One region of the Roseomonas sp. CCTCC AB2023176 genome, then DNA from elsewhere that is predicted to be linked to it. Evidence: riboswitches for the same ligand, from Rfam matches in the RefSeq annotation. Region 1 holds a riboswitch; the other holds the start of a gene.
What was found. Region 1 has a riboswitch for cobalamin ahead of ACE7GA_RS24960 (TonB-dependent receptor plug domain-containing protein). Riboswitches for the same ligand answer to the same signal wherever they lie in the genome.

Region 1 (5,894 bases):
GTGCGGATCGCAAGGTTTGGGCGGGCGCGGACGGCGGAGGTCAGGTAGGCCGTCGCGACGGAGGCGCGTTGCCCTTCTTCGTCCAGGTTCGTCGCGGCCGGAAAGGTCCCGTCCTCCCACGCCCCGTTCTGGTCGGCGCAGGCGGGATGGCCTCGGGCGGTCAAGGCGTCCTCGACGGCGCGGACGAAGGGCGCAAAGTGGTCGCGCCGCACGCGGCGGATGGGGAACGGGCCGTCGCGCCCGTGCAGTGGGTCGTCCGGCAGGTCGAGGTCGCGCTCGGCCCTGCGGAAGAAGGGCAGGACATCGTCCCATCCCCAGCCCGCGGCGCCCGCCGCCTCCCATTCCGCGTAGTCGGCGGGGGCACCGCGGTTGGCGCCCATGCCGTTGATCGCCGACCCGCCGCCGAGGATGCGGGCCTGCTCGTAGCCACGCGCCGTCGGGGCGTTGGAACCGTCATGACCGAAGCGCGCCACCAGCCCGGGCCAGACGAAATCCGGGTTGAAGTAGGCCCGCCCCGGATAGGGGAGGCGATGGAGGCCGGGACCGCACCGGCCCGCAGGTCGGGCCCGGCCTCCACCAGCAGCACGCGGCGCCCCGGGTCCTCCGACAAGCGGGACGCCAGCACGCAGCCGGCGGAGCCGCCGCCGAGGATCAGGACGTCAGGGCCGGACGACATCGGCCCAGGATGCGCCGGGCAGCGCGGCGTTCAAGCCCGCGCCGCGCGGACGCCCCCGGATCGCGGGACGACCTGCCCCGGGGGGATCAGAACCGCCCGCGCGCGCCGACCAGGACCGAGCGCCCGGCGATCTGGAAGCCGTTCGCCGGCTCGAACCGGCTGTCCGTCAGGTTGCGGCCTTCCAGGAACAGCGCGACGGGCTCCGTCACCTGCCAGGTGCCGACGAGGTTGAACACCGTTCCCGCCTTGTTGTCGCGCGACACCGCGAAGGACGTGCCGTTGTCGCGGTAGGACGCGAAGGCGCCCTCACGCGACCGGCCGTAGATCAACAGTTCCGGCGCGATCGTCACGCCCTCGACCGGCCGGACCGAGGCGTTGATCGCAATGGTCTGCTCAGGACGGCGCGCCAGACGGTCCCCGGTGCGGGCGTCCCGCGCGTCGGTGACGGTCCAGGCGAGTTGCGCCGTCAGCCAGCGCGCCGGTCGCAGCGTCGCCGCGATCTCCACGCCCTTGATCCGCGCGCGGTCCACGTTCTCGAGCGAGTTGAAGGCGGCGTTGAAGTTGATCAGCCCGGTGATCCGGTTGTCGAAGTAGGTCGCGCCGAGCGTCGCGAAGTCGCGGTTCCCTGCGACCGCCAGGTCGAATTCCGCCCCAGCCTCCCAGCCCGCGCTCGTCTCGGGCCGCAGGTCGGGGTTGCCCTGGAAGGTCGTCCCGATCCGCCCGAAGCGCTGGTAGAGCGACGGCGCCTTGAAGCCCGTGCCGTAGGAGGCCCGCACCCGCGCCGAAACCTCGGGGATCTGCAGCACGGCACCGAGACGGTAGGTGGCGGCGGAGTTGAAGCCCTCCGGCACGTCGTTCCGGAAGCCTGCCGTCAGGTCCAGGCGCCGGAACAGACGGACCTGGTAGGCCGCATGCGCCGCCGTCGTCGTCTGCGTCGCGTCCACCGTGGTCCGGAAGGTCGGCGAGCCGCTGGCCTGGCGCACCTCCTCCTCCTCCGCGCTGACGCCGAAGGAGACGAGGCTCTGGTCGAAGACGCCCATGTCGGGCAGCCGAACCTGATTGCCCCAGTCGAGGGAGTCGCGGCGTCCGCGGAACAGGTCGTCCGTCGTGGCGCGGGACAGGCTGTCCGGCAGGTTGGTGTAGCGGCGCCGGTCCTCGGTGCGCGCGATGCGCAGGCCGGTCGTCCAGACATCCAGGGGACGGCCTTCCAGCCGGATCTGGCCGGTCCACCGGCGGTCGTCGAACTCGTAGTTCGGATCGTCGTTCGGGACGTTGTCGATGCCGCCCTGGTTCTCGCGCCAGTTCAGCAGCGCCTCGGCCCGGAAGCGGTCGGACGGCGTCCACCCGACGCGCGCGGTGGCCGAGACGCCCCAGAAGCCGTCGCGCTCCCCCGTGTTGCGGGTGAAGCGGCTCGCGGTCGCGTCGGAGCCACGGGTGGAAAGGCTGCGAATGGAGAAGAGGTAGTCGAATTCACCGACTGTCCCCGTGATGCCGGCGCCCAGGCGCAGCGTGCGGAAGGACCCCGCCGCGGCCTCCCCGAAGACCTCCACCGGCCGGTCACGCGGCGCGCGGCGCGTGACGATGTTGATGACGCCGCCGATGGCGGAGGAACCGTAGAGCGCCGAGGCCGGGCCGCGCAGGACCTCGATCCGGTCCACCTCCAGGCCCAGCACGTCGTTGCCGAAGTTGAAGGCGCCGTTGGGGTCGGAGGCATCGTTGATCGGCACGCCGTCCAGCAGCACCAGCGCGTGGCGGGACGCCGTGCCGCGAATGAAGGCGCTGGCCTGCTGGCCCGGGCCACCGGCCTGGATCAGGGCCACGCCGGGCACCGTCTGCAACGCCTCCGCGACGGTCTGGTAGCCCCGTTCCTCGATGGTGCGGCGGTCGATGACGGTGACGCTGCCCGGCACGCGCTCGATCGGCGTCGGGATGCGCGTCGCCGTGACGACGGTTTCGGTGATCGCCGCAGTGGGCTCCGGTGGGGTGCTTGCCGGCGGTGGGGGCGCCGCCGTCTGGGCAAGGGCAGGGCTGGCGGCGAGGGCCGCGCCCAGGGACACGGCATAGGACAGCAGAAGACGTCGCACGGGGATCTCCCTTCGGCGAACGGTCACGGTCTGCCGCGCGCAAGTCGGGCGCGCGACGGTGGACGCGGTTCGCCTGCGGACGGGATCACGGCGAGCTTCCGCACGTCGTGGCCCGTTTGCTCCGTGCGCCGGTGCACCCCGCCCGGGCGCGCGCGAAACCCCTCCGCGTCGGCCGGTCTCCTGGCTCGCGGCGTGGTGCATGCGTCGCTTGCACCGGGGTGCACGCTGCGCACGCGCCGGGGAGCCCGCCTTCTCGCGGTCCCGGGGGACCGCAATGGCGTCTGGGCGCCCGAACGCCGCCTACAGTTGCGGGGGCAGCCGCGGATGGGCGGGGCAACCTCGTCGAGGGCACCCCGCGTCGCGCGTTCCCGTTTCAGCCCTCTCGGGCCACCGTCGCGTGCGGCGGTGTTAGCACCGCGCGCGCATCACATGAAGTAGTTGAAGACCTCGACGCCGAACCAGCCGATGGCGATGAGGATGCCCGTCGCGAAGGCGCAGCCGAGGATCGTGAGCGCGATCCCCCAGCCCACCGCCTTGCTGTCGTGCTCGATGAGGCCGAGCGCCATGACCATGTTACCGAAGGCCGGCGGACCGTTGGTGCCGGGCCCCGGCAGGATCAGCATGATGGCGACGTAGGCGGACAGCCAGCCGAAGACCCGCCGCCCGAACTCCGTCGTGAAGGGGCCGGGGCGGGGGCGGACGTAGCGTTCCACCCGCCCGAGCCATTTCGACGAGGCCTCGGTGAAGCGGAGGATGTCCGCGCGCTTCAGGCTCTGCCGCGCGACGAAGGCGGGAAGGCGGGGCTGCGAGAAGCCGAGACCCATCTGCACGCCGAGGATGAGGATCGGCAGCCCGAAGACGCTGGCGAGCCCGGGGAGCAGCCCGGGCAGCAACAGGAATAGGATCAGCAGTCCGAAGGCCCGGTCGCCGAAGGCGTCCACCATCTCGCCGAGGTTGATGCGCTCCCCGGGGAAGGTGGCGGCGACCTCCGCCACGAGGCGGGAGATCGGGGCGCCGGCGTGCTCCGCCGCGCGACCTTCGGGAGGACCCGCCTCCCCCGCTGCGCTGCCGTCCAAAGACGCGGTTCCCTGATGAGGCCGTCCCGGGCCGGGGCCTGTGCCCCCCTGCGCCGTGCCGCGCTTGTAACGGCCGGCGCCGGCGGGCGCTACTCCGGCTGGAAGTTCGCGAGGCGCAGCAGGGCGGAATTGCGCTCCACGTCCTCCCGCACGAAGGCCTCCAGCTGAGCCGGGGTCTCGGCCACCGCCTCGAACCCGAGCTGGGTCAGGCGCTGCGCCACCTCGGGCTCCCGCATCGCCGCGTTCAGGGCCCCGTTGATCGCCGCCACGATGTCCGCCGGCATCGCGCGCGGACCCCAGACGCCGTACCAGGAGTAGAACTCGAAGCCCGGCAGCCCCGCCTCGTTCATCGTCGGCAGGTCGGGCGCCAGCGGCGTGCGGGCGGCCGTCGCGATGCCCATGCCGCGGACCTGCCCGCCCTGGATCAGCGGGAGGGTCGCGAGCACCGGGTCGAACATGAGCTGCACGTTGCCCGCAGCCACGTCCGCCAGCGCCGGCGCGGTGCCGCGGTAGCCGACGATCTCGACATTCGCGCCGGTCAACCGGTTGAAATCGATGGTGCCGAGATGCCCGGCCGAGCCGAGCGAGGAGGTCGCGAAGGTCCAGCGTCGCGGATCGGCCTTCGCGGCCTCCACCACCTCCGCGACGGTACGCTGCGGCCGCCGCGGGTCCATCACGAGCACGAGGGGGCCGCGCGCCGTACGGGCGATCGGCACGAAATCCGCGACGGGGTCGTAGGGGACCGCCCGCATGACGTGCCGCGCCATGACGTGGATGCTGGCGGAGCCGAGGATCGTGTAGCCATCGGCCGGTGCCTGGAGGACGGCGGCGCCGCCCACCGTGCCGTTCGCGCCGGAGCGGTTCTCCGTCACCACGGTGGTGCCGAGTTTCTCGCCGATCTTCTGCGCTGCCAGCCGCGACATCGCGTCGGTGGCCCCGCCCGGCGGATAGGGGATGATCATCCGGATCGGGCGATTGGAATACCGCCCTTGCGCGAGGGCGGGCGTGGCGAGCGCCGTGGCGGTCATGCCGAGGAACAGGTCGCGGCGATGCATCGTCGTGCCTCCGTTGCGCCATCGATCTTCGCACTGGGGGCCGGGCTGGCAAGCGCCGGGCCGTGGGCGCCGCGGGATGTGCCCGCCTGGGGGCCCGTGCTGGCGAAGGGCCCTCCGCGTGCCCACATCCGGGCGATGGATCCCGTGGACGTCGCCCTCTGCCTGGCCGTGGATGCCTCGGCCTCCGTGGACCACGACGAGTTCGGCCTGATGATGGGCGGCCTCGCTGCCGCCTTCCGGGACCCGGAGGTGGTGCGCGCGGCGACGGCAGGCCCACGCGGCGCGGCGGCGGTCGCATTGGTGCTGTGGTCCGGCGTCGGCGAGCACGCGACAGCCGTGGACTGGATGCGGATCGCCGGTCCCGCGGGTGCCGAGGCAGCCGCGGCGGCGGTGGACGACGCGCCGCGCGCCGTCGCGCCCGGGCCGACGGCGCTGGGCGAGGGGATGGGGGCGGGCCTCGCCCTCCTGGCGGCCTGCCCCTTCCCGCCGGAGCGGCTCGTGCTCGACGTCTCCGGCGACGGGCAGGCCAATGCGGGGCCGTCGCCCGCGCCGGTGCGGGACGCGGGCGTCTCGGCCGGCGTAACGATCAACGCGCTCGCGGTTCTGAACGAGGAACCCGACCTCGTCGCGCACTACGCCGCCCACGTGATCGGCGGCCCCGGTGCCTTCGTCATAAGTTGCGGGGACTACGCGGACTTCGTCGGCGCGATCCGGCGCAAGTTGATCCGGGAACTGCGGGGCGACCTGACCACCTGACCACCTGACCGCGGCGCAAGGTCAGGCGCGTGTTGCCCGGAGTTCGGGGGCAGGGCAGTTTGGGTCGGCGCCAAACCATCCCGTCCCAGAGATTGCGATGATCCTCCTCACGCCCGGCCCCGTGCAGACCAGCCCGGAGGTCCCGGCCGCCGCCGCCTGTGACATCGCCCCCTGGGACCGCGAATTCAGCCCGGAATACGCCGGCATCCGCGACGCGGTGCGGGAGATCGCCGGAGGCAAGCCGGGC
Region 2 (5,894 bases), 1.5 Mb from region 1:
GCCGCGGTCGCCGTCGCGAAGCGACTCGGCCCCGGCCACACCGTCGTGACGATCCTTTGCGACGGTGGAGCCCGCTACCAGTCGAAGCTCTTCAACCCCGACTTCCTGCGGGAGAAAGGCCTGCCGGTTCCGAGTTGGATCAGGACTTGAAGGTTACCGTCTCGGCCGCAGCAGATCGGCTGTCACCCGCGCGAGAACGCGTTCGCGCTTTCCGAAGCCTGCCTGCGTCACGAAGAGGCGGCCTTGTTGCATCAGCCTCGCGGGTGGTCCTGGATGGGCAAGGCAGTGACCAAGGGCGGATGCCCGAAGGCTCTCGACCAGGCGAGGAACTGGCGAGAATACGACCGAGGGCTGGTCGTGCGCGGTGACCTGACCGCAAGGCTATCGCGCCATCTGGCCTGGCATGCATCGGCAGGTGCGGGCCGACGTGGCCGTCCCGGGGTTTTCGTGGACGCGGCGATCCAGGCGGCGCCGACGCGGAGAGTTGCTCTACCAGCCGCCGCTGCGAGACGCACAGGGCATGGCGGGGAGCCTCATCCGGCTGGCGGGTCTCGACGAGCCGGCGCCGCTCTACCGCGCGCTCCCACGGCAGCAGAGGAGCCTCACGATCACGGTTCCCTGCCGCGGCCGGGGTGGGCATTTGCACCGTGTCATCGACCGCAAGCGGCTGAAGGTGCTGGGTGAGGGCAAGTGGAAGGTGAGCAAACACGCGGCCGCGGGGCGCCGGGTCTGGCGCAAGCTCCACCTGATAATCGACGCAGAGGGCAACGACAGGCCGATCTGGTCGTGCCCCCGGCGACGGAGCGGCAAGCGGTGGAGTAGGCGAACCGCCGCAGCGTCCGGGCGGGACGAGACGCTACGCGCCTTGGGGCACCCCGGCCGCCTGCCGTGGAAGCGATGGAGCGGGGACCATCGCCGCAGCCACGCCGGGCGACCGAACAGCGCTACCACGTCCACTTGCCTCCCATCGGCAGCCGCACCGTCGCCGGTCAGCCGAAAGACGCATGGGCGTCCCGTCGATCCGGTCGCGCAGCATCCCCGCGTGACCGCTCGGGGGGGGCGCGGGGGTTGAGTGCCGTGCCGCCGTCCGCCTCGCCGGAGGGGCCGCCCGTGGAGGACGGCCCCGTCCGCGTCAGGCGAGTTCCGCCCTGAGCTGACGTGCCGCGGCGACGAGGTTCTCGACGGCGGGACGGACCTCTCCCCACCCCCGCGTCTTGCAGCCGCAATCGGGGTTGAGCCAGAGCCGCCGCAGCGGGATCCGTTCGGTCGCCTGCCGGGCAAGCCGGACCATCTCGTCGACCGACGGCACACGGGGCGCATGGATGTCCCACACGCCAGGCCCGATCTCGTTCGGGTAGTCGAAGACCTCGAAGGCACGCAGCAGCCCCATCCCGCTCCGCGCCGTCTCGATCGAGATCGCGTCGGCATCCATCGCCGCGATCGCGCCGATCACGTCCCCGAACTCCGCGTAGCACATGTGGGTGTGGATCGCCGTGTCGTCGCGCACGGGGGAGGTCGCGAGCCGGAAGCAGGCGACGGCCCAGCGGAGATAGTCGTCACGATCGGCGGCGCGGAGCGGCAGGCCCTCCCGGAAGGCGGGCTCGTCCACCTGGATGATCGCGATGCCCGCCGCCTCGAGGTCCTGCACCTCGTCGCGGAGGGCGAGCGCGATCTGGCGGCACGTGGTCTCGCGCGGCTGGTCGTCGCGGACGAAGGACCACTGCAGCATCGTCACCGGCCCGGTGAGCATTCCCTTCATCGGGCGCGGGGTGAGCGACCCGGCATAGGCCGCCATCTCCACGGTCATCGGCGCCGGGCGCGTGACGTCGGCCCAGACGATCGGCGGTGCGACGCAGCGGGAGCCGTAGGACTGCACCCAGCCCCCCTTCGTGAAGGCGAAGCCGGACAGGCGTTCGCCGAAGTACTTCACCATGTCGTTGCGCTCGAACTCGCCGTGCACCGGCACGTCCACGCCGACCGCGTCCTGCCACGCGACCGCCTCGGCCGTCAGGCGCCGGATCTCCGCGTCGTAGGCGGCGCCGGTCAGCGCGCCGCGGGCGAGCCCGGCGCGCAGGCGCCGCACCTCCGCCGTCTGGGGGAGGGAACCGATGGTCGTCACCGGCAGGGCCGGGAGGTTCAAGCGGGCCTGCTGCGCGGTGGCGCGGACGGGGTAGGGGGATCGGCGCTGCTCCATGTCCGGCGTCACCGCCGCGAGCCGGGCGGCGACGGCGGGGTCGCGCAGCCGGGCATCCGCTGCGACCTCCCGCCGCACGGCATCGCTCTCGGCGAGCGCCGCACCCACGGCGCCCTCGCCCTCGTCGAGCGCGCGCGCGAGCGTCCGCACCTCCGCGAGCTTCTCCCGCGCGAAGGCGAGGCGTTGCCGCAGGGCGGGATCCAGCGCCGTCTCGCCCGCGAGGGAGAGCGGGATGTGGAGGAGCGAGCAGGACGGGGCGACCATCAGCCGCCGCTCTCGCCCCGGCGCCGCGCGTTGCAGCGTCTTGAGCGCCGCGCGGAGATCCGTCCGCCAGACGTTGCGGCCGTCCACGAGCCCGAGCGAGAGCCAGCGCCCGGTCGGCCAGGCCTCCAGCGCGGCGTCGAGGCCGTCCGGCGCGCGGACGAGGTCGAGATGCAGGCCCGCGACGGGGAGCGAGGCGATGAGCCCGAGGTTCTCCCGAAGACCACCGAAATAGGTCGCAAGCAGGATCTGCAAACCCGGCGCCGCCGTCGCCAGCGCGTCGAAGGCGACGCCATAGGCTTCCCCCGCGCGCGACGACAGTTCCGTGACGAGGCAGGGCTCGTCCACCTGAGCCCATGTCGCGCCGGCCTCGGCCAGGCCGCGCAGCGCCTCGGCGTAGGCCGGCAGGAGCCGCGGCAGGAGGTCGAGCGGATCACCGCCGTCCCCCCGCTTCGAGAGGAGGAGGAGCGACACCGGGCCGAGGAGCACGGGGCGCGTCCGGCAGCCCTCCGCCAGCCCCTCGCGGGCCGCTGCGGCCCATCGGTTCTCGAGGAGGCGCGGTTTCGTCGCGTCGGACAGCCGGGGGACGAGGTAGTGATAGTTCGTGTCGAACCACTTCGTCATCTCGAGCGCGGGGGCGTCCGGGGCGACGCCCGCCGCGTGCTCGATCTCCGATCCGCGGGCCCCGCGCGCGAGCGCGAAGAGCGTGGTGAGCGAGGCAGGCCCCTCGCCGGACCAGCCATAGCCGTCCGGGATCAGTCCGAAGGCGAGCGCCGTCTCCAGGACATGGTCGTAGAGGGCGAAGTCGCCCGAGGGAACGTGACCGATCCCCAGGCCCGCCTGGGTCGCCCGCGCTCCCGCGCGGAGTGCGGCAGCGGTAGTGAGGAGGTCGGCCTCCGCCGTATCCCCCGCCCAATGGGCCTCGAGGGCGGTCTTGAGTTCGCGGCGCGGCCCGATGCGGGGCCAGCCGAGGTTCGCGGCGATCGTCATCGCACGGATCTCCTACGCCCGGTGCACCCAGCCCGGCCGTTCGGGGTGGCGCGCCCCTGCCTCGGGCAGGGTGCACGGCGTCGGCAGGTCTCCTGGCTTGCGGGTGCCGGGCGTTGCCGCCCCTCGTCGCCGGCCCTCCCTTCCCGCGCGGCTGGCCGCGCAGTGGGCCGCCCCCCGGACGGGGGACGGACGAGCCGGCGGCTTCCCGCCGACAGTTGCTGGGGCAGCCGCCGACTAGGGGTGGACCGGACAATCCCCGGCCCGCCCCGCACGGCGTTCCCTCTTCGCCCGCTCGCGCGGGACCAACGCATCATAAGGATATATTTATATCTTGTGTGGGAGCAAGATGTGTCTTCCGACGGTACGCGCCGCAGGCGCGGCCACGCCCTGCTGCGACCTTCCCGCGCGGGACGACCCTGCCGGAGACGTGCGGCAGGTCGCCCTGCGCTGAACGCGCGCCGGAACGGCCTTACTGGTGTCTGCGCGATGGCCGCCTTCGCGGTGCTGGGGCCGGGGCTGCCGAACCTCATGCTCGCGATCGGCGGAACATGGCCCCGCGGTCGCGCAGCGGGTGCGGGCAGGAGGACGTCACGGCCGCGCTGACCTGCGACGCGCCCCCGAACCGGATCCTGCTGCGGCCCGTGCTCGCGAACGCCTTTCCGTCGCGTTGGAAGCGGCGGGGCGCCTGTCGCGATCGCGATGCCGACGGAGGCGGGACCCGCTCTCCTGAAGTCTCTCCAAGCCGAACCCTGGGCCTGCGCCAGGATGATGGGGCATGGGCGCGAGGCATGTGTCGCACGGGCGGATCGACACGCCGACCTTCTTCTCCATCTTGCACCGGTCCAGCGGCTTCCTGCCCGGTTCGGACGGGCATCGGCCTGCCCCGGTGCGGCGGCCCTTCATCGCGGGGGAGGAGCGGCTGATCATCGCGGAGCCGCCCATCCACCACCTCGACGTCGCGCTGGCTCCTGCGACCGCTGACGCTCCTCGCGGCTACTTCCGGCGCCGAATGCGCCGACGCGTCGGGGCCGACCGAGGAGTTCCGCGTTCCGCCTTGGGTCGCCAACACCCGGCAGGGCCGCCTTCGGCCACGCCCGGACTTGCGGTTTCACACCCGGTGTCGTCGTCATGGGGGCGATCGAAGGCCGACAGCTTCGGGGACCTGCCGCGACGCGGGCGCGCAAGACCGCCAATCCCTGCTCAAACCTGTTTCTGCTTAACCAAGACTCCGCTTGAGAGGGCGACGGGGCATACGCTCTCCGCGCGCCCGGGTCGCAAGGAACCCCGGACCGCCGCGTCTGGCGCCGCCGCGCGCCGCGTTGCAGAAGGCGCGCGGCAGTGAAGGGGAAGGCACGGACAGTGCAGAACGGCTCCGGCGCGGTTCGGCTCGGCATCGTCGGCTTCGGGATCATGGGGGAGCGCTTGCTGCGCGCGGCGCTGGACCACGACCCCGGCGTGCTACGCCCCGCCGCGGTGTGGGACCCCTCGCCCGCGACGGCCGCGCGGCTCGCTGACGTGACAGGCGTGGTGCCCATGCTTGGCTCGGCCGAAGCGGTGATCGGGGCCTGCGACTGCCTCTACGTTGCCGCACCGCCGGCGGCCCATCTCCCGCTCGCTCGCGCCGCCCTCGACGCCGGCCGCGCCGTGTTCCTGGAAAAGCCGCTGTCGCACGACACGCGGGCGGCCCGGGACTTCGTCGCGTGGGCGGAAGCCAAGGGCGCGCGGGCCGCGGTGAACTTCCCGATGGCCTCCTCCCTTGCCGTCGAGCAGCTCCGCGCGTGGCGCGACGGCGGAGTGCCGGGCGAGGAGGCTACGCTCGACATCGAAGTCGGCTTCGCGGCGTGGCCGCGCGGCTGGCAGCGCGATGCCGCGGCGTGGCTGTCCCGCCGCACCGAGGGCGGCTTCACGCGGGAGGTCGTGTCGCACTTCCTCTTCCTGACCCGCCGCCTGCTCGGCCCGATCCGGCTGGAGGAGGCCCGGGCGGAATACCCCGCCGGAGAGGGCGCGGAGACGGCGATCATCGCGCGGCTGACCGCCGGCCCGCTGCCTGTCACGCTTCAGGGCCGGGTCGGAGGAACGGATCGGGATGATACCAACGCCTGGACCCTCTCCGGCACGGCGGGCGCGATCCGCCTGCGGGACTGGTCGGTGGCCGAGCGACGCGAGGGCGGCAGTTGGAAACCTGCGCCGGACGCGCTGCCGAACGAGCGCATGCGGCCGCTCGTTCTCCGCCGCCAGCTCGACAAGGTCGCGGCCATGACTCGCGGTGCGCCGCAGGACCTCGCGACGCTGCGCGAGGCGCTGGAGGTGCAGGAGGTGGTCGAGGCCATCCTCGCCGGCAACTCCTTCTGATACTCCGCTTCCGACGCAGACCTGTCAGGGTTCAATGGAAGCCCAACCTCGGCTACCCAGTCTTCCTGGCGGGTCGGGGATATGGGCGGAACAGGTC

Region 2: linked by a shared signal. The riboswitch ahead of metE (5-methyltetrahydropteroyltriglutamate--homocysteine S-methyltransferase) and the one ahead of ACE7GA_RS24960 (TonB-dependent receptor plug domain-containing protein) in region 1 are both predicted to bind cobalamin.

Annotation. Positions count from the first base shown of each region.
Region 1 covers NZ_CP170086.1:4,975,450-4,981,343, reverse strand. Annotated here, with positions in the region: gene ACE7GA_RS24970 (GMC family oxidoreductase) at 1-473, opposite strand, end outside; partial or broken gene ACE7GA_RS24965 (NAD(P)-binding protein) at 569-676, opposite strand; gene ACE7GA_RS24960 (TonB-dependent receptor plug domain-containing protein) at 763-2,760, opposite strand; cobalamin riboswitch at 2,913-3,170, opposite strand; gene ACE7GA_RS24955 (exopolysaccharide biosynthesis protein) at 3,186-3,755, opposite strand; gene ACE7GA_RS24950 (Bug family tripartite tricarboxylate transporter substrate binding protein) at 3,926-4,891, opposite strand; gene ACE7GA_RS24945 (DUF1194 domain-containing protein) at 5,027-5,647, shown strand; gene ACE7GA_RS24940 (2-aminoethylphosphonate--pyruvate transaminase) at 5,745-5,894, shown strand, end outside.
Region 2 covers NZ_CP170086.1:3,471,314-3,477,207, forward strand. Annotated here, with positions in the region: gene ACE7GA_RS17375 (cysteine synthase A) at 1-150, shown strand, start outside; gene ACE7GA_RS17380 (transposase) at 404-1,072, shown strand; gene metE (5-methyltetrahydropteroyltriglutamate--homocysteine S-methyltransferase) at 1,133-3,445, opposite strand; cobalamin riboswitch at 3,510-3,767, opposite strand; gene ACE7GA_RS17390 (Gfo/Idh/MocA family protein) at 4,805-5,797, shown strand.